DNA from 3 places in the Bacillus sp. FJAT-45350 genome. Region 2 is predicted to be linked to each of the others. Evidence: riboswitches for the same ligand, from Rfam matches in the RefSeq annotation. Region 2 holds a riboswitch; each other region holds the start of a gene.
What was found. Region 2 has a riboswitch for thiamine pyrophosphate ahead of thiE (thiamine phosphate synthase). Riboswitches for the same ligand answer to the same signal wherever they lie in the genome.
Positions count from the first base shown of each region.

Region 1: linked by a shared signal. The riboswitch ahead of CD003_RS04620 (acetylornithine deacetylase) and the one ahead of thiE (thiamine phosphate synthase) in region 2 are both predicted to bind thiamine pyrophosphate.
Region 3: linked by a shared signal. The riboswitch ahead of thiC (phosphomethylpyrimidine synthase ThiC) and the one ahead of thiE (thiamine phosphate synthase) in region 2 are both predicted to bind thiamine pyrophosphate.

Region 1 is NZ_NISU01000001.1:915,868-922,942, forward strand. Features, by position in the region: gene CD003_RS04605 (NUDIX hydrolase) at 318-815, opposite strand; gene deoD (purine-nucleoside phosphorylase) at 918-1,625, opposite strand; gene purT (formate-dependent phosphoribosylglycinamide formyltransferase) at 1,853-3,034, shown strand; TPP riboswitch at 3,372-3,472, shown strand; gene CD003_RS04620 (acetylornithine deacetylase) at 3,556-4,830, shown strand; gene tenA (thiaminase II) at 4,847-5,527, shown strand; gene CD003_RS04630 (metallophosphoesterase) at 5,738-6,580, opposite strand; gene CD003_RS04635 (MBL fold metallo-hydrolase) at 6,735-7,075, shown strand, end outside.
Region 2 is NZ_NISU01000001.1:2,272,793-2,279,867, forward strand. Features, by position in the region: gene CD003_RS11460 (thiazole synthase) at 1-624, opposite strand, end outside; gene thiS (sulfur carrier protein ThiS) at 630-827, opposite strand; gene thiE (thiamine phosphate synthase) at 829-1,455, opposite strand; TPP riboswitch at 1,606-1,719, opposite strand; gene CD003_RS11475 (hypothetical protein) at 1,771-2,883, opposite strand; gene aspA (aspartate ammonia-lyase) at 3,257-4,672, opposite strand; gene CD003_RS11485 (ROK family glucokinase) at 4,990-5,958, opposite strand; gene CD003_RS11490 (YqgQ family protein) at 5,960-6,166, opposite strand; gene CD003_RS11495 (hypothetical protein) at 6,263-6,775, opposite strand; gene CD003_RS11500 (YueI family protein) at 6,929-7,075, shown strand, end outside.
Region 3 is NZ_NISU01000001.1:2,125,455-2,132,529, reverse strand. Features, by position in the region: gene CD003_RS22085 (S-layer homology domain-containing protein) at 1-656, shown strand, start outside; gene thiC (phosphomethylpyrimidine synthase ThiC) at 704-2,473, opposite strand; TPP riboswitch at 2,619-2,730, opposite strand; gene CD003_RS10685 (heavy-metal-associated domain-containing protein) at 2,851-3,057, opposite strand; gene CD003_RS10680 (aspartate kinase) at 3,582-4,955, shown strand; gene CD003_RS10675 (ion transporter) at 4,990-5,844, opposite strand; gene CD003_RS10670 (NAD(P)/FAD-dependent oxidoreductase) at 6,071-7,075, shown strand, end outside.

The DNA.
Region 1 (7,075 bases), 1.4 Mb from region 2:
GGTGTTACTGATAAACCAAAATGGGAACTCGAATAGAAATGCCTATGATTTTTTTATGAGGAAAAACTCCATTGGAATGGGAGACCGTTAAAGGAAAGAGATATAAAGCCAATACGTGAACTTCTAGAAACAATTATCAATGAGAGGGTTAACAACACTTAACCCTCTTCTCGAAAGATGGCATAGAATAATTTAAACCAAGCTTCTTATCGCTTCACATATTCTGCCAATATTGAATAATAGTGAGATTAGTTATTTTATAGTTGTGATCAAAAGGAGAGTGGACTAAAAAGCAGAACCCTGATAGATCCTACTTTTTAGTCAATATATCCTTCTGCTTTTAGCTTATCTAAAACTAGTTTGTCTGTTTCGAAAGCTAGTTCTGGTAAATCAGAATAAGAGAAATAATTTACTTCACTTAAATCGTCGTTTGCTTGAAGGCTTCCTCCAATTTCTTCTGCTAAAAACCAAATTCCGACTGTCTGTTGTTTTGGGTTATGGAAGTTTGAATGGACTTCATAGACGCGTTGGACGTTAATTTCAATTCCAGTTTCTTCGTTAAACTCCCTAATAACAGCTTCTTTCACATCCTCATCGTATTCAACGTAACCACACGGAATGCACCATTTGTCTTTATAGCTAATGTTACGTTTTCCTAAGAGAACCTGCTTATTTTTAATAACAATCGCCGCAACGCCAACAATTGGATTTTGATAGAATACAAATCCACAGTCAACGCACTTTGGTTTATTCTTATCCTGTTCACTATTTATAGTAAGTTTTCCTCCGCATTTAGGACAAAATTGATATCGCATAAACTACTCCTTTTGATATAATGTTTCGACACAATTAAAGAAAAGTAAAATAAAATAAAAGACCGTTAAGATCCTAAATGGTTAGATCTTAACGGTTTTAGATTATTCACTAATAATTGTATCAAGTGCTATCTCAATCATTTGATTAAATGTTAATTGTCGTTCTTCAGAAGTAGTTTGTTCACCTGTAATGAGATGGTCACTAACAGTAAGAATGGATAGTGCTTTTGCTTTATAGCGAGCAGCAATTGTATAAAGAGCAGATGACTCCATCTCAACAGCTAGTGAGCCGTGCTTAGCTAGAAGAGGCACGAACTGTTCGTCATTATCGTAGAAACAGTCACTCGTAAATACATTACCTACATGTACCTTTTTGCCACTTTGTTTCACTACGTCATATGCATTTTTCAACAAATCAAAATTAGCAGTTGGAGCATAATCTAATCCTTTAAACTGAACTTTGTTTACTGCAGAATCAGTTGATGCCGACATAGCGAGAATAACATCTCGAACATGAACGTCATCTAAGAAAGCCCCGCATGTTCCTACACGAATTAATGATTTTACATTATATTCGTTAATCAGTTCGTGGACATAAATAGAAATAGACGGTACACCCATTCCTGTTCCTTGAACTGAAACCTTCTCACCTTTATACGTACCTGTAAAACCTAGCATCCCTCGAACTTCATTATATTGTTTCGGATTCTCTAAAAAAGTTTCCGCAATATACTTTGCTCGTAAAGGGTCTCCAGGTAATAAAATCTTATCAGCAATTTCACCTTGTTTTGCATTAATATGTACACTCATAATTTCACCCTCAATCTTAAAAATAAAAACAGTTCCTATATATTATATCTTTTTACCCCTTTATTATCCATTTATCTGATTTTGACTTGAAGAAATAATATGCAGAGATAACGAACTTTATTTATGTTTTTTATAGAAACATTCGTTTATTATCATTTGTGAACCTTGTAAGTTATGGATTTCTACGATATTATTTGCATTATAAACGAATAAAGGGGAAATTACATATGTATGGACAACCGTTAAGCAACAAATCAAAGAAAGTCATGTTATTAGGTTCTGGTGAGTTAGGGAAGGAAGTTGTCATAGAGGCACAACGTTTAGGAGTTGAGACAATAGCTGTCGACCGTTATGAACATGCTCCAGCTATGCAGGTGGCGCACCGTTCTTATGTAGTCGATATGTTAGACGGGGAAGAGCTGCGTCGAATTATTGAAGATGAACAGCCTGATTATATCGTTCCTGAAATTGAAGCAATTGCTACAGACACATTACTAGAATTAGAGCAAGAAGGCCTACATGTTGTTCCTACAGCTAAGGCAACAAAGTTAACGATGGATCGTGAAGGGATTCGCCGTCTTGCTAGTGAAGAGTTAGGGTTACCAACAGCAAAATACGCTTTTGCAGACACTTTAGAGGAATTAGAATTAGCTGTTAAGGAAATTGGAACACCGTGTGTAATAAAACCGATTATGAGTTCATCTGGTAAAGGTCAAAGTGTATGCCATACAATTGAGGATGTTGAAAAGTCTTGGACGATTGCATTAGAAGGTGCGCGAGCAAAGAAAACTCGTGTCATCGTTGAAGAATTTATTCACTTTGAATCGGAAATTACGCTTTTAACGGTTCGGTCGGTTTCTGGTACTTCTTATTGTGCGCCAATTGGTCATGTACAAGAAGATGGTGATTATATTGAGTCTTGGCAACCACATGTTATGACAGAGGGGCAAATTACAGAAGCAGAAGAGGTAGCAAAGAAAGTTACCGTTGCATTAGGTGGCTATGGTTTATTTGGAGTGGAGCTGTTCATTACAGATAAGGGAATTTATTTTAGTGAAGTTTCTCCTCGTCCACATGATACAGGCATGGTTACTCTGGCTACTCAAGAACTATCAGAATTTGCCCTTCACATTCGAGCAATATTAGGGTTTCCGATTCCTGAAATCCGTTTACTCTCACCAGGAGCAAGTAGAACTATTAAAGCTTGGGAAGAAAGTAAGGATTATCAAATATGTGGTGTAGAGGATGCTTTAGAAATACCTCGTACACAAGTAAGGCTTTTTGGAAAGCCTGAAACGAAGATAGGGCGTCGTATGGCGGTCGTTCTACATACAGCAGAAACTGTTGAAAGTGCACGGGAAAATGCAAAACTATCAGCAGATAAAATGAAGATCAATTATGAAAAATAAATTAAGGAATTAACGTGTAGTCGCTGAAAATAAGACTGTGTAGATTAAATTTTCTGTTAATCTGGAAAATAGTTCGTGACATTTTATAAATAGAAGATAAAATCAAAGAAAAGGGAAATGTAGGTATTTGAAACCGACTATTATCCCTTTTTCTTGTGAATTTCTACAGTTCCTATATATAAGCCTCTATAGTTTAGTAAAAAGGAGGACTCATATGTGTCTATAATTCTGTTACTAAATAAGAAGCTTGATTGAAAAAGTCGACTGATAATGAATTGAATTGTTTGAACACTTCAATCGATTATGTTACAACTATTATAAGGAAAAAACTTAATATAAACCACTCTAGGGGTGCTATCTAGCTGAGAATGACTAAATGTCATACCCTTATTACCTGATCTAGTTCATACTAGCGTAGGGAAGAAGTGTACGAACCTATCAGTTTTTTGATTTAAAGTTGAAACTGACAACCACTTCTTGCCATATGGTGAAGTGGTTTTTTATTTATTGGAGGCAAATACATGACTGAAAGATTAAAGGCTGTGTTACACCAAGTAGAAGAAAGACAGGAAGAATTAATTGAATTACTCAAAACACTTATTTCATTTGAAACTCCGGCACCACCAGCGAGAAATACGAAAGAGGCTCAATTATATGTTGCGGATTTGCTAGAAAAATTAGGGTTTAACATTGATATGTGGGATGTATATCCGAATGATCCAAATGTTGTAGGTGTACGAAAAGGAACAAATAACACTCAGCATAAAAGCTTAATAATCAATGGACATATGGATGTTGCGGAGGTAAATGAAGATGAAGAGTGGGAAAAAGACCCGTTCACGCCTATTGTAAGAGACGGAGTTGTTATAGGCCGCGGTGCAGCTGATATGAAGGGTGGATTAGCGGGGGCAATTTTTGCTCTAACTCTTTTAAAGGAACAAGGAATTGATTTACCAGGAGATATTATTTTTCAATCAGTCATAGGAGAAGAGGTAGGCGAGGCGGGTACACTAGAATGCTGTAAACGTGGTTATGACGCTGACTTTGCCCTTGTGGTTGATACGAGTGATTTGCATATTCAAGGTCAAGGTGGAGTCATTACAGGTTGGGTTACAGTAAAAAGCAGTCAGACTTTCCATGATGCAACAAGAAGAAATATGATCCATGCGGGTGGAAAGCTTTTCGGAGCAAGTGCAATCGAGAAGATGATGAAGGTGATAGCAGGATTGCAAGAACTAGAAAGGCATTGGGCTGTCACAAAAAGTTATCCAGGTTTTTTACCAGGGACCAATACGATTAATCCAGCAGTTATTGAAGGTGGACGTCATGCAGCTTTTATAGCGGACGAGTGCAGACTTTGGATTACAGTTCATTATTATCCGAATGAAACATATGAAGACGTTTCAAAGGAAATTGAAGAGCATATTTTAAATGTAGCAAAAGGTGACCCATGGTTAAGAGAGAACCCTCCAACATTTACTTGGGGAGGAACGTCAATGATTGAGGACCGTGGAGAAATTTTTCCTTCTTTAGAAGTTGATCCTACTCATGCTGGGGTGCAGTTACTAGCAAAAACTCATGATACTGTATTAGGAAAAGATTCAATTATTGATGTCTCTCCAACCGTAACAGATGGTGGCTGGTTAGGAGATGCAGGAATCCCTACTGTTATTTATGGTCCAGGAGATTTACAAAATGCTCACTCTGTTAATGAACAAGTGTCAATTGAACAGTTACTAGAGTTTACAAAAGTATTAGTGAAGTTTATATATGATTGGAGTCACACAAAACGATAATGAGGAGTGTTTAGAGATGAAATTTAGTCAACGATTACATACGGAATTACAGCCAATATGGAGAAAAAATCATAATCATCCATTTGTTAAAGGAATAGGTGATGGTACGTTAGATAAGGATAAGTTTCGTTTTTTCATGATTCAAGATTATTTATATTTAATTGATTATGCGAAGCTATTTGCTCTTGGGGCAATTAAAGCAACGGATGTTGAGACAATGGGGAAATTTGCAAATCTATTAGACTCTACATTAAATGAAGAAATGTCTCTGCATCGTCAATATGCAAAGAAATTTGAGATATCTGAAGAGGAATTAGAAACAGCGAAGCCTTCGCCGACAACGTTAGCATATACTCATTACATGCTACATGTTGGTCAAAATGGAACATTAGCGGATTTAGTTGCTGCACTTTTACCTTGCATGTGGAGTTATAATGAGATTGGTAAAGAGCTAAATCAAATTCCAGGCGCTGCGGATCATGAATTTTACGGTGAATGGATTGAAATGTATAGCTCGAAAGAATTTAGCGAATTAACGGATTGGACGATTAATTTACTAGATGAATTAACAGATGGCATGAAGGAAGTAGAACTTAAAAAGCTAGAGGAAATCTTCTTAAATACAACTCGTTTTGAATACATGTTCTGGGATATGTCTTATAATGAAGCAATGTGGCCGATGGACGAGAAAAATTAATTATGAATGATGGGTTATGAATAATGAATGGAAGAGGGTGAGACAAAAGGTTGTTTTTTTCCTTGTGTCTCACCCTCGATGCAATGAGCTTCACCGCCACCATCTTTTAAAAGACCGTTGTGAGTGTTTTTTTCACAACGGGCTTGTGGCGAGTGAAGCCAATGCTATTACTTAAACTTGTTTTTTCCCAATCTCTTACTTTTTATATGTTCATTCTAGGGTTAATGTGATGAGACCGATTTCGGGGCGGTTGAATATTCTGAATGGAAAAGAGCTGTTTCCAAGTCCTCTATTCACAATCATCGTTGTGTTGTTTTGGTTATAACTACCGGACGTATAGGGTGGCAATATGCCTTGATTAGGAGAGAAGAGACCGCCGATAAAGGGAAGTCTGATTTGACCTCCGTGAGCATGTCCTGAAAACACTAAATCAACGTCATACTCTGAATAAAGAGAAAATATCTCTGGTCGATGTGCTAGAAGAATAGAAAACTCATTTTCTAGTGCTTTTTCTAAAAGAGTTAAATTCACTCCTTCTAATATACCATCCTCTATCTCGCTCAGATGAAAGCCAGGCCGGTCGTCAATGCCGATAAGTTGAATCATCTCCCCATCTATTGAAATCATCTCTAGTTCCTCTCTAAGGAATCTAACACCTAAGCCTACCAATTGTGATTCAAGAGAGTATTCGTTCATCGCCCATTTCTCATGGTTTCCAGTTACAAAATAAGTAGGGGCGATTTCTACTAATTTTTCCATCAATAGGATTCCTGCATCGAGCCCATCCTTTTGCCAACCAACTAAATCCCCGGTAAAGACAATGACGTCAGGATTTGTCTGCTCAACCTTATGAATTAAACGATGTTGATTGTCACCAAAGCTTTTATTATGTAAGTCTGATAAGTGGGCAATCTGAAACCCATTAAACGATTCTGGTAGTGTCGATGAGTGAATTGTTTTTTCTGTTATTACAATTGAGTTATTTTGAAAATATAAGAAACCTGTTAGGAAAACAAGTAAGCTTGCTAATAAGATTATCTTTTTTAGCTTCACACTATCACCTCATGTAGAAATACAATGCTTAAATACAAGTGTAACAAAAATCCTAAGAAATAACTGTAAATCTGCTTTATTTGTATATCCTTTTAGAAATCAGCTAGTATACTGTACAATAATGTAAACATGAGTAAATGAGGATGTGTTGTTGATGAATCGACTAGAGAGGGATGGATATACGGTCTATCCGATAAGTGTGCCAACGAAGGGTAGTCTTGAAACGTATAATTTTTATGTAGTGAAGCATTTGAACGGATTAAGTCTACTAGATGCGGGAGTTAATAATGAGGCATGTTGGACTAGTTTAGAAAAGTCATTGGCTGAACAAGGGTTGTCTGTTCGTGATATGACAGAAATCCTACTAACCCACCATCACGGTGATCATGTAGGGCTAGTGAATCGATTGACAAAACAGCATGACATACCAGTGTATGCTCATCCTGATGCGATTCCAAGGGTGAAACGAGACCAAGAGTTTCTAACAATGAGAGT
Region 2 (7,075 bases):
CATTAAAACACCATCTACTCCAAGTTCCATTGCTTGAGTAATGTCAGAAGCTGAACCTAATCCAGCATCAACGATAATTGGTACATTAGCCTCTTCAACAATTAATCCAAGGTTATAAGGGTTAAGAATCCCCAGACCAGTTCCAATTGGAGCACCACCTGGCATCACTGCCGCAGCTCCTGCTTCCTCCAACCGCTTACAAATAACTGGATCATCTGATGTATAAGGTAATACAACAAAGCCTTCATTTGCTAATACTTCTGTTGCTTTAAGTGTCTCGATCGGATCTGGTAGTAATGTTTTTTCATTCACACTTATCTCCACTTTAATCCAATCACTAAGTCCTGATGCCTTTGCTAATCTAGCTATACGAATTGCTTCTTCTGCATTTTTTGCACCTGACGTATTTGGAAGGTATGTAAATGTTTGACCTTCTAAATGTTGTAATATCGCATCCTCATCAGGGGCATCTAGGTTTACACGACGAATAGCAAATGTAAGTACATCAGCTCCCGATGCCTTTATTGCCTCATTTTGAACGAATGGATTTGGGTAGCGTCCTGTCCCAATAAAAAAACGTGAAGAAAGCTCTTTTCCTCCAATAACAAACGTATCTTTTTTCATGTTGTTCACCCTCCTCCTACGAAATGCACCAGTTCAATTTTCATTCCAGGCTCTACACTAGTTGATTCCCACTGGCTTCTATCAATGATACTTCCATTCACTTCAGTTACGACGAGGTTTTGTTCTAACCCATAATGCTTTACTACCTCATCTAATGTTGTTACATCTATGTTTTCGACTTCACCATTTATGATTAATTCCATGTTATTTCGCCTCGCTGTTAATTTTCGATAAAAATGATTCACAAGTACTTTTAATATCCTCTGCTCCTACTATCTCACTTACAGCACAAATTCTACTTGCTCCCGCAGCTAATACCTGGTCTACATTATGAAGCTTAATGCCACCAATAGCTACAAACGGAATTTTGATTTCCTTTGCCACTTGCTTTACATACTCTGTTGTTACTGGATCAACTACATCTACCTTACTTTTGGTTGGGAATACTGGTCCAACACCGATATAATCAGCCCCGCCCTTTTCTGCTTCTAGTGCTTCTTCAATCGCATGTGTAGAAATTCCAATTATTTTGTTCCCCATAATTCTTCTTGCTTCAGCTAATGGAATATCGTCTTGTCCTAAATGTATCCCGTCAGCATCCACAGCTAAAGCTACATCTATATGATCATTTACAATAAAAGTAACACCATATTTTTTTGTTAGCTCTCTCAATACTTGTGCTTTTTTTAGTACATCTCGCTTACTACTATATTTATCACGAAGCTGAATAATATCAACTCCACCTAATATAGCTTCTTCCATAACAGTTAGTAAGTCTCGTCCAGGATGAAATTCTTCACCTGTAATGGCATATAACTTAAAATCCTTCATTAATTATCCCTTCCTTATCAGCAAAATACTTGAACTAACCTAAGAACAAAAAGCGCAAAGCGGTCTTTTGTTTAATTCTTTGAATAAGCTTTCACTTGTTCCTAAGCCATCAAAAAACCGTAACCCAGCGAAGTGGATTACGGCTAAATAGCATCAATTAGTCGACTTTCCTACGCTGGTATTTTCCAGATCAGGTTCAAGGGTAAAAGGATTACTACCTTTTTCTCAGCCCACGTTTCATTGCAGACACCCCTAGTCTTATTCATATACAATTTCATTATGACAGATTTGGACAATAATACAACAAAATTGCCTTTACATATTTACTAGCTTCTTCATTAGTTTATTTTTTACATTAATAATCTGCTCTGATTTATGACCGTATAATATCCAATCACCATTTGGAGAAATTTTTATTGGCGCATGGTTATCTACCACAATAATTTTTTCTTCTTGTCCCGTCGTAATATTGAATGAAACAAGAGTATATCCATCACGGTAGTTAAAGAAATCTCCACTACGAAATGGGCGAAGATAGTAAAAGAGGTTATCTGAATAGGCATGAAATGGCACCCACCACTGCTCAGAAAACGTATTTAATACAGGCACTTTTGTTTCATTAATTTTTTCACCTTTTTCATAGAAACGATAAATGGAATGTTCATCAGTAGGTGAGTTAACCTTAACTGTTACATATTTATCATTTTGAAACGAAAGAAAAGCCAAAATCTCATCGTCTACTTTTTGCTTTTCCTTTGTATGAATATTATAAGAAACTAAAGGTGCATAGTAGCTTGGCTCATACGGCCAGTCTAAAAAGCCAACTTCATCTTCTGTTAGCCATTGAAAATACGTTTGTTCAATTTCTAATTGGGCTAATGACTGTTCTCCAATCGATAGATGATACACATAGTATTCCCAATTAGGAAGGAAAGCTACGATAAGTAATTCATCCTCCTCATATTGACTCCAGTAAATTGTGTAATCCTCTCCAATATCATCAAATTGATACCTAACTTGTCCCTCACTATCAACAATGTATAAAGGGGATTTTTCACTTTCCAAAGAAATAGTTTGGATAGCAAATAGACTATAATCCTTATTTGCCTCTACATACAGCACAGGCTCATCAACTTCAAAAAATATAGTATTATCTCCTGTGTACAAGTCAAACCTTTGTATGATGGATAAACCATTTTCATCTTTCAAGTATAAAAGTTCACGATCACTATACCATTCACTAACTTCAACAAAGCTATATGGATTCACATTTAATGTATGTATGTCCTGTTTGAAAGAAGGTGCAAAAGCGATCTTTTCTTTCACAATTACATGTTCGTAAGCGGGCATTGGACGAACTTCAGTAGAAGGCTGACAAGCAGTAAATAGAAAAAGGATAATAATTAGAAATACAAAAGCTTTTATCAACTTACCCACCCTCTATTTAATTCCCATAATTTTTTTTCGTTTGCATCTAAATCTTGACCTTATTTTCTGTAGTATTATCTCATTTATTAACATGTTGAACAATGAATAACAAAAGGATTTTTTTATAATTTTTTCACACTTTTGTCATACACCTCTCGTTATGTTGAAGCATACAAATATTTTGAGGATAGAGCGATAATGTAAAAGGGGTGCCCCAAAAGGTTGTTATTTACCTTTTGGGACACCCCCAAAGCAATGCGGAGTCGCTACATGTTTTGAAGTCATACTGTGAGTGGTTTTCTCATAAGATGACGAGTAGCGTAAGGAGTCATTGCCATGAATTCACACTTTTGAGACAGCCTCGGTTTAGAAGCTAGTTATAAATATATTTTGCCCCAGCTATACCTGGATTTGTCATTTCTTTCGGGTCTAATATTACATTTAACTCTTCCTCTGATAAAATACCACGTTCTAAGCATATTTCCCTTACCGGTCTGTCTGTTTGAATTGCTTCTTTCGCAATTCTTGTTGCTACTTCATAACCAACGTGAGGGTTAATTGCTGTAATGATCCCAACACTTCTTTCAACCATGTTTCTGCAATGCTCAATATTTGCAGTTAAGCCTTCAATTGCGTATTTTCGGAATACACCAATTCCGTTTTGCAATATTGATAGTGATTGAAGGAGATTGAAAACTAACACTGGCTCCATTACGTTTAATTCTAATTGACCTGCTTCTGATGCCATGCTTATCGTGTGATCATTTCCAATGACTTGGAATGAAATTTGATTAATGACCTCACACATAACTGGATTTACTTTACCTGGCATGATTGATGAACCAGGCTGTCTAGCTGGTAAATTGATTTCATTTAAACCAGTTCTCGGACCTGAACTCATTAGACGTAAGTCATTTGCAATTTTTGATAAGTTAATTGCCATGATTTTCAAGGCGCTTGAAAGCTCTGTATAAGCATCTGTATTTTGAGTAGCATCTACTAAATCCTCTGCTGTTTTAAAAGGCATTTCAGTTATTTCAGACAGGTATTTTGACACTTTTTTGATATAATCCGTTTTTGCATTTAATCCAGTACCTACAGCTGTCGCACCCATATTAATTTCATATAGATGACTTAACGAGCCGTTTAATCTACTTAGGTCTCGAGTTAACACTCGGCGATACGCACCGAATTCTTGACCTAAGCGAATTGGAACAGCATCCTGTAAATGAGTTCTACCCATTTTAATAACATCATCAAATTCTTTCTCTTTTTCCTTCATCGCTTCTATTAGTTGTTCAAGTGCTTTTGTTAAGCCTTTAGCTAAATTTAAGCATGCAATATGAATCGCTGTCGGAAAGGCATCATTCGTCGATTGGGCCATATTTACATGAGTATTTGGACTGACCTTCACATACTCACCCTTCTTACCACCCAATAATTCAATTGCACGATTGGCAATTACTTCATTAGCATTCATATTAAAAGAAGTACCTGCTCCACCTTGAATTGCATCGACAATAAAATGGTCATTGTATTTCCCTTCTACTACTTCCTCTGATGCACTAGCAATCGCTTCTGCAATTTTATCATTTAATACTCCAACATCTTTGTTCGCTAATGCAGCAGCCTTTTTTACAAACCCGAAAGCTCTAATTAATTCTTCATGTGGTGGATAGCCTGTAATTGGAAAATTCTCTTTTGCACGCATCGTCTGGATTCCATAATAAGCATCAGCTGGAACCTCTTTTTCACCTAATAAATCTCGTTCAACACGATAGTTCGCCATAGTATATTCCCCTCGCATTATAAAAGCTTTTAGCTAAATCAAATGTTTAAACCGAAAAGTCGGCTTTCCTAGAAATAACAACTTACGTAACAAAGTGTATTTCTGTAAAAACAAACAACTTAATTGTACCAAAGTAGTTCATTTTTCGCACTAACTTAGATTTCACTAATTGCTTATTACCCTTACTCTTTCCATTAGAATCCTATCTTACTACCCTCTTTTCAGAGATTTTCTTATTATTATTTTATGTATTGACGGGGAGATAGTGAGTAAAATACCGCTAGTCACAGTCTATTTTAACAACGTAACATATCCATTTATTTAAACGTTTCTTTCGCCAACCATGCTCCTCCAATAACACCTGCATCATTACCTAAAGTAGCTATAGTAATATTAAAGCTTTGTGAGACTCTAGAAAGAGCAAACTGTTGAAAATAGTGATTCAAAGGTTTTAATAAAAGAGCTCCTGCCTTCGAAACGCCTCCACCGATTACAATTTTTTCAGGATTTAAAGAATTAGCTAAATTAGCTATCACTAAACCTAAGTGGAAAGCCATTGTATCAATCACTTCTGTAGCCCACTGATCATTTTGTTTTGCTGCTTCAAAAATATCTTTACTTGTGAGTCTTCCTCTTTGAGTAAATACATTCTTTAATATACTTTGTGTTCCTTTTCCGTTTAAGCCTTCCGTAGCCATACGGGATAGTCCTGTAGCAGAAGCAATTGTTTCGATACATCCTGTTTTACCACAATTACATGCTATTCCACCCTTTGGTACGGCTGTGATATGACCTATCTCACCAGCCATTCCGTTTACCCCATGAACAATTTGCCCATTTGCAATGATTCCTCCACCAACACCTGTTCCTAGTGTGATGCATAATAAATTCTTCGAACCATCTCCTGCTCCACGCCACATCTCACCTAAAGCAGCAATGTTGGCATCATTATCAACGATTACAGGTAAACCAGATTCTACCTCAAGGCGGTCCTTTAAAGGGAATTCCTTCCAACCAATATTTACAGCACTATAGATATAGCCTGTTTCCATATTAATAAATCCAGGTGCCCCTAACCCAATCCCTCGTAGCTTTTCTTTTGTTTCACCAAGCTCATCTAGATGTTTATCAATCGATTTTGTAATCTCTGTCGTAATAAACTTACCTTCTTCTGATGTATTCGTTCGAATCTCCCATTTTTTTATAATGTCGCCATATTTATTTACAAACGCCACCTTAATTGACGTACCACCTATATCGACTCCTGCCAACCACTGTTCTACCATCTTAATCACCTTTAATTACAGTATTTTCTCTTTTTTCCTGTCTTAGAATTAATAAAGCTTGCTGATACGTTTTCACATCTACTAGTTCCATCGTATACAATTCTCGTATCTCTTCTTCCATTAACTCTAAATCGTTCCCTCTATTACGCGTATAAATAAAGATGCCATACTGCTTTAATAATTGTTGAATATCGTACATTGTTTTCATATTTTCACCTTCTGTGTTCTGCTTATTCAAAGAAATAATCATTCAACTTTTTGAACACACCTATTATAGTGCAACTTGAAAATATCATGCAATGACTCATACAAATTTCAATACTACAACAAGAAGTAGCCAGACTAAGGGGAAGAATGGTAAAAATGGAATTCTCCACATTTTCTTAACGAATTCCAATTGAAGAATCGCCCCTCCAATGATAGCACCGAGTAATAACAAAACCGCCACTAATAGAAACAGCCGACTCATTTCAAGTAACGCCCACTCTACTCCAATAATAAAAAACAATAAGATTAGTACTCCCCATAATGTTTTATCTTCTGAATGAAAAAAGCCTAATGTAGGATGAAAACGAACGATACATAAAGCAATAAAAGCAAGACAGATAATAGCAACAATAATCTCCCCAATACGTGGTGAAAGCCAATGAGTTATTAAAGAACCAGAAATCATTCCTAAATAGCCTGCCATACCAAACAATATTGCCACTAAAAAGAAAAGCATTTGATTTGGCATCATTCTTTTAGAAATGAAAACTCCTCCTAAACCTATTCCAACAAAAAGTAGAAAAAAGCATGCTGCAATCCACGTAAACATACTCACCCTCCTTATGACAAATAAAAACTCCAACAAATAAACAAACTACTGAAGTGTATTAAAAGCTTTTTTATACGCTGTCTATGGTTTACTATATGTATAAGACTCCTGTTTAGGACAAGAAATAAGAACTTATTGAAGGGGGATAAAGATTTGTCAAACAAAGTAAACGAAATACTTGAAAGAGGAATTTACGGAACTCCTGAAACATTACCAGAGGAGAGAAATATTTTTCTTTCTACTATTGTGGAACGAATCTATCTTGCATTAACGAAAAAACAAGTCATACACAAGGGGATG
Region 3 (7,075 bases), 150 kb from region 2:
TTATTGCAGGAAGCTTAGTTGGTTGTGGTGATATGGGAGCACAAGGTACTCATGGTACACAGGGAACAACTGGAGTAGGTGTTCATGGAGCTCCAACAGCACCACAGCACCAAACAATTAATCATGGAGTAACTAATAGAGGTACCCAAGGATCTACTATTCATAGTAAACAAGGTACTCATGGTATAAGTGGTACTGGTCAAGGTACTGCTAGAATAATGGAAGCGCCTGGAACTACTCAAGGTGTTGCACGTGGGGAAAGACCATTTAAAGGTCACTTTCCAGATGTTGAAGAAGAAAAATGGTTTACTGAAGATATTGAGTGGGTTAGAGACCATGACATTATGAAAGGTAAACCAGATGGTACGTTTTCACCTAACGAAGAAATGACTAGAGCACAAATGGCTACTTTAGTTAGAAACCTTGCTGAACAGGGCTATATTGATGTACCTGAAGATGAAGTAGAAGACGAGACACCAGGAGCAGATGAAACTCCAGGGGCAGACGAAACGCCAGGAGCAGATGAAACTCCAGGGGCAGACGAAACGCCAGGAGCAGATGAAACGCCAGGAGCAGATGAAACTCCAGGGGCAGATGAAACGCCAGGAGCAGATGAAACACCAGGAGCAGGCGAAACGCCAGCAGAGCAGTCTTAAAAAATGATTTTAAAAACCCCTTTAGTCAAGGCTAAAGGGGTTTAAACCTATTGATAAATCGTACTGCCTTTTTCACGAAATTCTTCTGATTTCTTTTGCATTTCTTTTTCTACGCTCTCAACTGTGAAGTTTTCTTTTTCTGCTTTATCACGAATGTCTTGAGTGATTTTCATACTACAGAACTTGGGACCACACATTGAGCAGAAATGTGCTGTTTTTGCTCCTTCTGCTGGTAATGTTTCATCATGAAAAGAGATTGCCTTTTCTGGGTCAAGTGATAGGTTAAACTGATCGTGCCAGCGGAATTCAAATCGAGCTTTTGAAAGAGCATCATCTCTTTTTTGAGCATTAGGATGTCCTTTTGCTAAATCAGCTGCATGAGCTGCTAATTTGTATGTAACAACTCCTTCACGTACATCTTCCTTATTAGGAAGTCCTAAATGTTCTTTCGGTGTGACATAGCAAAGCATCGCTGTTCCAAACCAACCAATCATTGCTGCACCAATAGCAGATGTAATGTGGTCATAGCCGGGTGCAATATCGGTTGTCAATGGACCTAATGTATAGAATGGTGCTTCGTTACAAATCTCTAGCTGTTTATCCATGTTTTCTTTGATTTTGTGCATTGGTACATGACCTGGTCCCTCAACCATTACTTGTACATCATGCTCCCAAGCAATTTTTGTTAATTCACCTAAAGTTTCAAGTTCAGCAAATTGAGCTTCATCATTTGCATCTGCAATTGACCCAGGGCGTAACCCGTCACCTAGTGAGAAAGCAATATCATATGTCTTCATAATTTCACAGATTTCTTCAAAATGAGTATATAAGAAGTTTTCTTCATGATGTGCAAGGCACCATGCAGCTAAGATAGAACCTCCTCTTGATACGATACCTGTAAGTCTGCTAGCTGTCATTGGAACGTAGCGAAGGAGGACACCAGCATGAATCGTAAAGTAGTCAACCCCTTGCTCTGCTTGCTCAATTAATGTATCACGGTACACTCCCCATGATAAATCCTCAGCTATGCCATTTACTTTTTCTAGTGCTTGATAAATCGGCACTGTTCCAATTGGAACAGGCGAGTTGCGGATAATCCATTCTCTTGTTGTATGGATATGTTTACCTGTTGATAAATCCATAATATTGTCAGCACCCCAACGAGTTGCCCATGTCATTTTTTCTACTTCTTCTTCGATTGAAGAGGTAACGGCAGAGTTTCCAATATTAGCATTGATTTTTGTATGGAAGTGACGTCCGATAATCATAGGCTCACTTTCAGGATGATTAATATTTGCAGGTATTATTGCACGTCCATTTGCAACTTCAGAGCGAATAAATTCAGGCTCTAGTCCCTCACGTATTGCGATAAACTCCATTTCAGGAGTAATAATACCTTTTCTTGCATAGTGAAGTTGAGTAACATTCTTTCCTTTTTTTGCTCTGATTGGTTTTCGGTGTGATGTATCAAATCTTTCTACTTCAAATGAACGTTCTTCTGTTTGAAAGCCATTATCCTCTGGTTTCGTACTTCTTCCTTCATATTCTTCTACATCTCCACGCTCTAGAATCCAGTTGCGGCGTAATTGAGGTAATCCTTTACGAACATCAACAATGTGATCAGGGTCTGTATATAAACCACTTGTGTCGTATACACGTAGAGGTTCATTTTGTTCTTCAATATCGTTTCGTACAGTTGGGCTCAGTTTGATTTCACGGAAAGGTACACGAATATCCTCTCTTGAACCTGTTTCATACACCTTTGTACTGTTTGGGAATGGGGGCATCAATGATACATTTTTTTCTTTCATAGACATAAAAAAATCCTCCTTCATATTGTTCAAAATAATTTGAACCATCTAGACAGGAGGAGGGGGTTTTAGGATATTTACACAGTAAAACACTATGATGATACGTCGTCAAAAAACAAAAAGACCGCTAGCAAGCGGTCGAATAGATAGACGTATTCCTAAGAATAATCCCTCCGCTAGCATTACCTAGATCAGGTTCCCGGTCGATAGCAGTGTCAGCTATCCTCTCAGCTTGTTACTCTCAAGCTCCCGTTTCTTCATTTACAATATTATCCTAACAGATTGAAAGAATACTAGCAAGGAAAAATTTTGTGTAAATGTGAATGGATGTACAATATTTTCTTAATTTAACTTTGAAAGGATACGTCTGACAGTGAAGTGAGTTATATGATGATATAACCAACCTCCTCAACGGCTTCGACAAAGTCTGATACATCCGCTATTTCTTCATTGTATTGAACTTTAATTGTCTTTTCCTCTAAGCTTCCCTTTGCTTCATTTACACCTTCTACTGATTTAATTGCCGTTTCTACAGTTGTAAGGCAATTACCACAGCTCATTTTTTCTACTTGTAGAGAAATTGTTTTCATTGTTCTTCACTCCTGTCTTTTACTTTACTTGCCATTATTCTTTTGAGAAAGGTTGATTTCTATACTTATTGCTTTAGAAAAGGAGATTATAGATATAATTTTTAAAAAATAATGAAAATTACTAAGAAGTTTAGTATAAATAAAGAGAATATAAAATTTAATCTGTTTTAGAAAAGGAGTTGTGCCATATCTCGATCATTTAAGAGTGATTGTAACTGTATAAGGATAATTTTAAGCGATATCGTTGTCAGTTAGTCTGAAGGGGATATATACCAGCACAACCCAATTAAGGCTTATTATGAAGCTTTGCAAACAAATTTTCCCTATGGTAAATTTAAAACAACTTAAGGAGCTCGAGTGCGAAGTGAGTCCGACGCTTGTTAGGAGTTAATTTGTTGTCTTAGTTGTGCAATATAATATAGAGACAAAGGTTGTACACATTAGCGAATTAGACTCAATACCAAGAGATTTTTTTGAGTATTCACAAACTTTAAAATAAAACATTATAGGAGCTGGGAGAAGAGATGAAAGTAGCAAAATTTGGTGGTTCATCAGTAGCAAGTGCGGAACAAATTAGAAAGGTATCAGCGATTATTACAGACGATCCAGAACGAAAAGTAGTTGTCGTTTCTGCACCGGGAAAGCGTAGTGACGAAGATACGAAAGTAACGGATTTATTAATACAATTAGGAGAAGCTCACTTAAGTGGTGCATCCACAGAAAAGGAACTAGCAGCTGTTGTTGGTCGTTATGCAGATATAGCCAAGGGCTTAGAGCTATCTCATGAGATTATTGAAACAATTGAGGCGGATTTAAAAGAAAGATTAAGCTTTGATACAACAAATCAAGGGAAGTTTATGGATTTAATCAAAGCGAGTGGTGAAGATAACAATGCAAAATTAATTGCATTCTATTTGCAAAGTAGTGGAATTGAAGCTCACTATATTTGCCCACTGAAGGCAGGTTTACTAGTAAGTGATGAACCAGGAAATGCTCAAGTACTACCAGAGGCATATGACAATTTATTTCAATTAAGAGAGCAATCAGGAATTCTTATTTTCCCAGGCTTCTTTGGCTACTCACCTGAGGGGACTCTCGTGACATTCCCTCGTGGAGGATCAGACATTACAGGCTCAATCTTAGCAGCGGGTATTGATGCGGAACTTTATGAAAACTTTACTGATGTAGATTCAGTTTACGCAGCAAACCCGAAAGTGGTTGAAAATCCTGTAGAAATTATGAAAATGACTTACCGTGAAATGAGAGAGCTTTCTTATGCTGGCTTCTCTGTTTTCCATGATGAAGCATTAATCCCAGCTTTCCGTAAGAAGATTCCTGTATGTATTAAGAATACAAACAATCCGAGTGCCAGAGGAACAATGATCATTGCTGAGCGTGAATATGAAGCGAATCCAGTTATCGGTATTGCGAGTGATTCGGGCTTCTGTACAATTTACGTTCGTAAATACTTAATGAATCGTGAAGTTGGATTTGGTCGTCGTTTACTTCAAATTATTGAAGATGAAGGTATCTCATATGAGCATATTCCATCAGGGATTGATGATACATCAGTTATCCTTGAACAGGCTCAATTAGATGGTGAAAAAGAACACCGCATCATTGAACGTATTAAAACTGAGCTCGAGGTTGATGACGTGTTCATCGAGCGTGATTTTGCGATGATTATGATCGTAGGTGAAGGCATGCATAATACAGTTGGTATTGCAGCAAGAGCAACAGATGCACTTTACCGAGCTGAAGCAAATATTGAAATGATTAACCAAGGATCATCAGAAGTTAGTTTAGTATTTGGTGTTCATGAAGAGGACGCTGACCGCGCAGTTAGTGAACTATATAAAGAATTCTTCGGAGCTTGTAAAGAGAATTGCATTCAATAAGTATAAACAAAAAAAGCACTGAGCAAATTTTTGCTCAGTGCTTTTTCTCTAACCGTAAAACGATTTCCTTCAATTCACGTATTTCTTGTTTTAAATCTGCCATTTCTTGTTTCTTCTCATCTTTTTCAGCCTTTTTAATATCAGCTTGTTCTAATTCATTTGCCTTTTCGACGTTACTTACAATAACTCCAATAAAGAGGTTAAAGACAATAAAGGTCCCAACTAGGATAAAGAGTACAAAATAAATCCAAGACCAAGTAAGCTGTTCAAATATCGGTCTCATAACTCCACTTGCCCATGATTCTAGTGTAACTACTTGGAAAAGTGTTAATAAGGATAGTTGTAAGTTACCGAAATATTCGGGTGCAACTTCTGCAAATAGCATCGTACCAGTAACAGCAAAAATATAAAAGATAATGCTCATTAAAATAAGAATGTTTCCTAAAGCAGGAATTGTTAATAATAACGCGTCTACTAGACGGCGCAAGGATGGAATGACTGATATTGCACGCAATACACGAAGAACACGTAGTATACGAAGCACTGTAATAAAATGTGCTCCTACAAAAATATGTCCACTTGCTACAATAATAAAGTCAAACCAGTTCCAACTATTTGTAAAAAACTTTTTGGTCGGTGTTGTAGCTATTAATCTCAAAGCTATTTCAACTGTAAATATCCATAATAGGACTCTATCGGCATATTCAAACCATTCCATGTGTGTTTGATAAAGATTTGGGTAAGTTTCTAAACCAACAACAATCGCATTTATAAGAATTAGTGTTATAACTGTTGCTGAGAAAGCAGCATGATTGACAATTTTTAAACAGAATTCTGAAGCAGTGTTCTTTTTATTAGAAGGCTGTATTTGCTTATTTTCATTTTCCATCTAATGCCCTCCTTAACTAGTTACGCATTATTCCTAATGATTCATAGAATCAGTATATTAATAGACAACACTATTAATAATACTAAATTTTTATTAATAGATAAAGGTAAATTTCTCAAAATGGTTCTACACATTTTCTAGTTGTATGACTATTAGTTGACCATTAATGTTGATCTGTTACAATTTTAGAAGATCTTGATTTACCAATGGATGAGAGGGGTAAAAAATGAATAATCAATTTGAGGTGCTTATTGTTGGGGCTGGTCTATCAGGTTTAATGGCAGCACAAACATGTAAGGAACAAGGAATTAGCTACATTGTGTTAGATAAAGGGAGAAGTGTAGGGGGACGCATGGCGACACGCCGAATTGCTGGTGGTAAGGCTGACCACGGTGCTCAGTTTTTTACGGCAAGAAGTGAAACAATGAAGACACTTGTACAAAATTGGAAAGAGAAAGATTTAATTAACGTGTGGTCAAATGGATTTCATCAAATGGAAGGGAAATCAATTGCTGTTGAACACGATGGATATCCTCGATATGTTGGAACAAATGGTATGAATGCTCTTATGAAGGATATTGCAAAGGATTTACATACAGTTGTAGGTCAAAAGGTAGAAAAAATTAGTGAAATAGATGGACGTTGGAAAGTAACTGCAATTGATACTAGTTGCAGTGAAGAGGTTACTTACAAAGCTAACAAGCTAATATTAACCGCTCCTGTTCCACAATCGCAGCAACTACTTGAAGCGGGTGGTGTAAAGCTTGAGAAAAAAGTGATCAAAGAGCTGAATGATGTATCTTATTATCCTTGCTTATGTGCAATTGTGGCACTAGATAAACGAACAACTATTCCTAGTCCAGGTGGGATTCAAGTAGGTGAAGGTATGCTAGCGTTCATTGGAGATAATGAACAAAAAGGAATCTCAGAATCTACAGTTGTAACAATACATGGCTCTGAACAATGGTCTAAATACAATTATGAAAGAGATAGTGAAGAAATTTTAGATGAGCTGATTGAAGCAGTTAAGCCTTTACTGGGTGAGGGTGAAATCATTGAAAAAAGGCAGTTAATGCGTTGGTTATATTCAAAGCCTGAAATTTTACATCCAGAGGAGTATTTAGGTACAGTAACACCTGCTCCAGTAGTATTTACAGGAGATATTTTTAAACGAGGAAAAGTTGAAGGTGCGATTTTATCAGGGTTAAGTGGGGTTAATTGGATTTTAAAA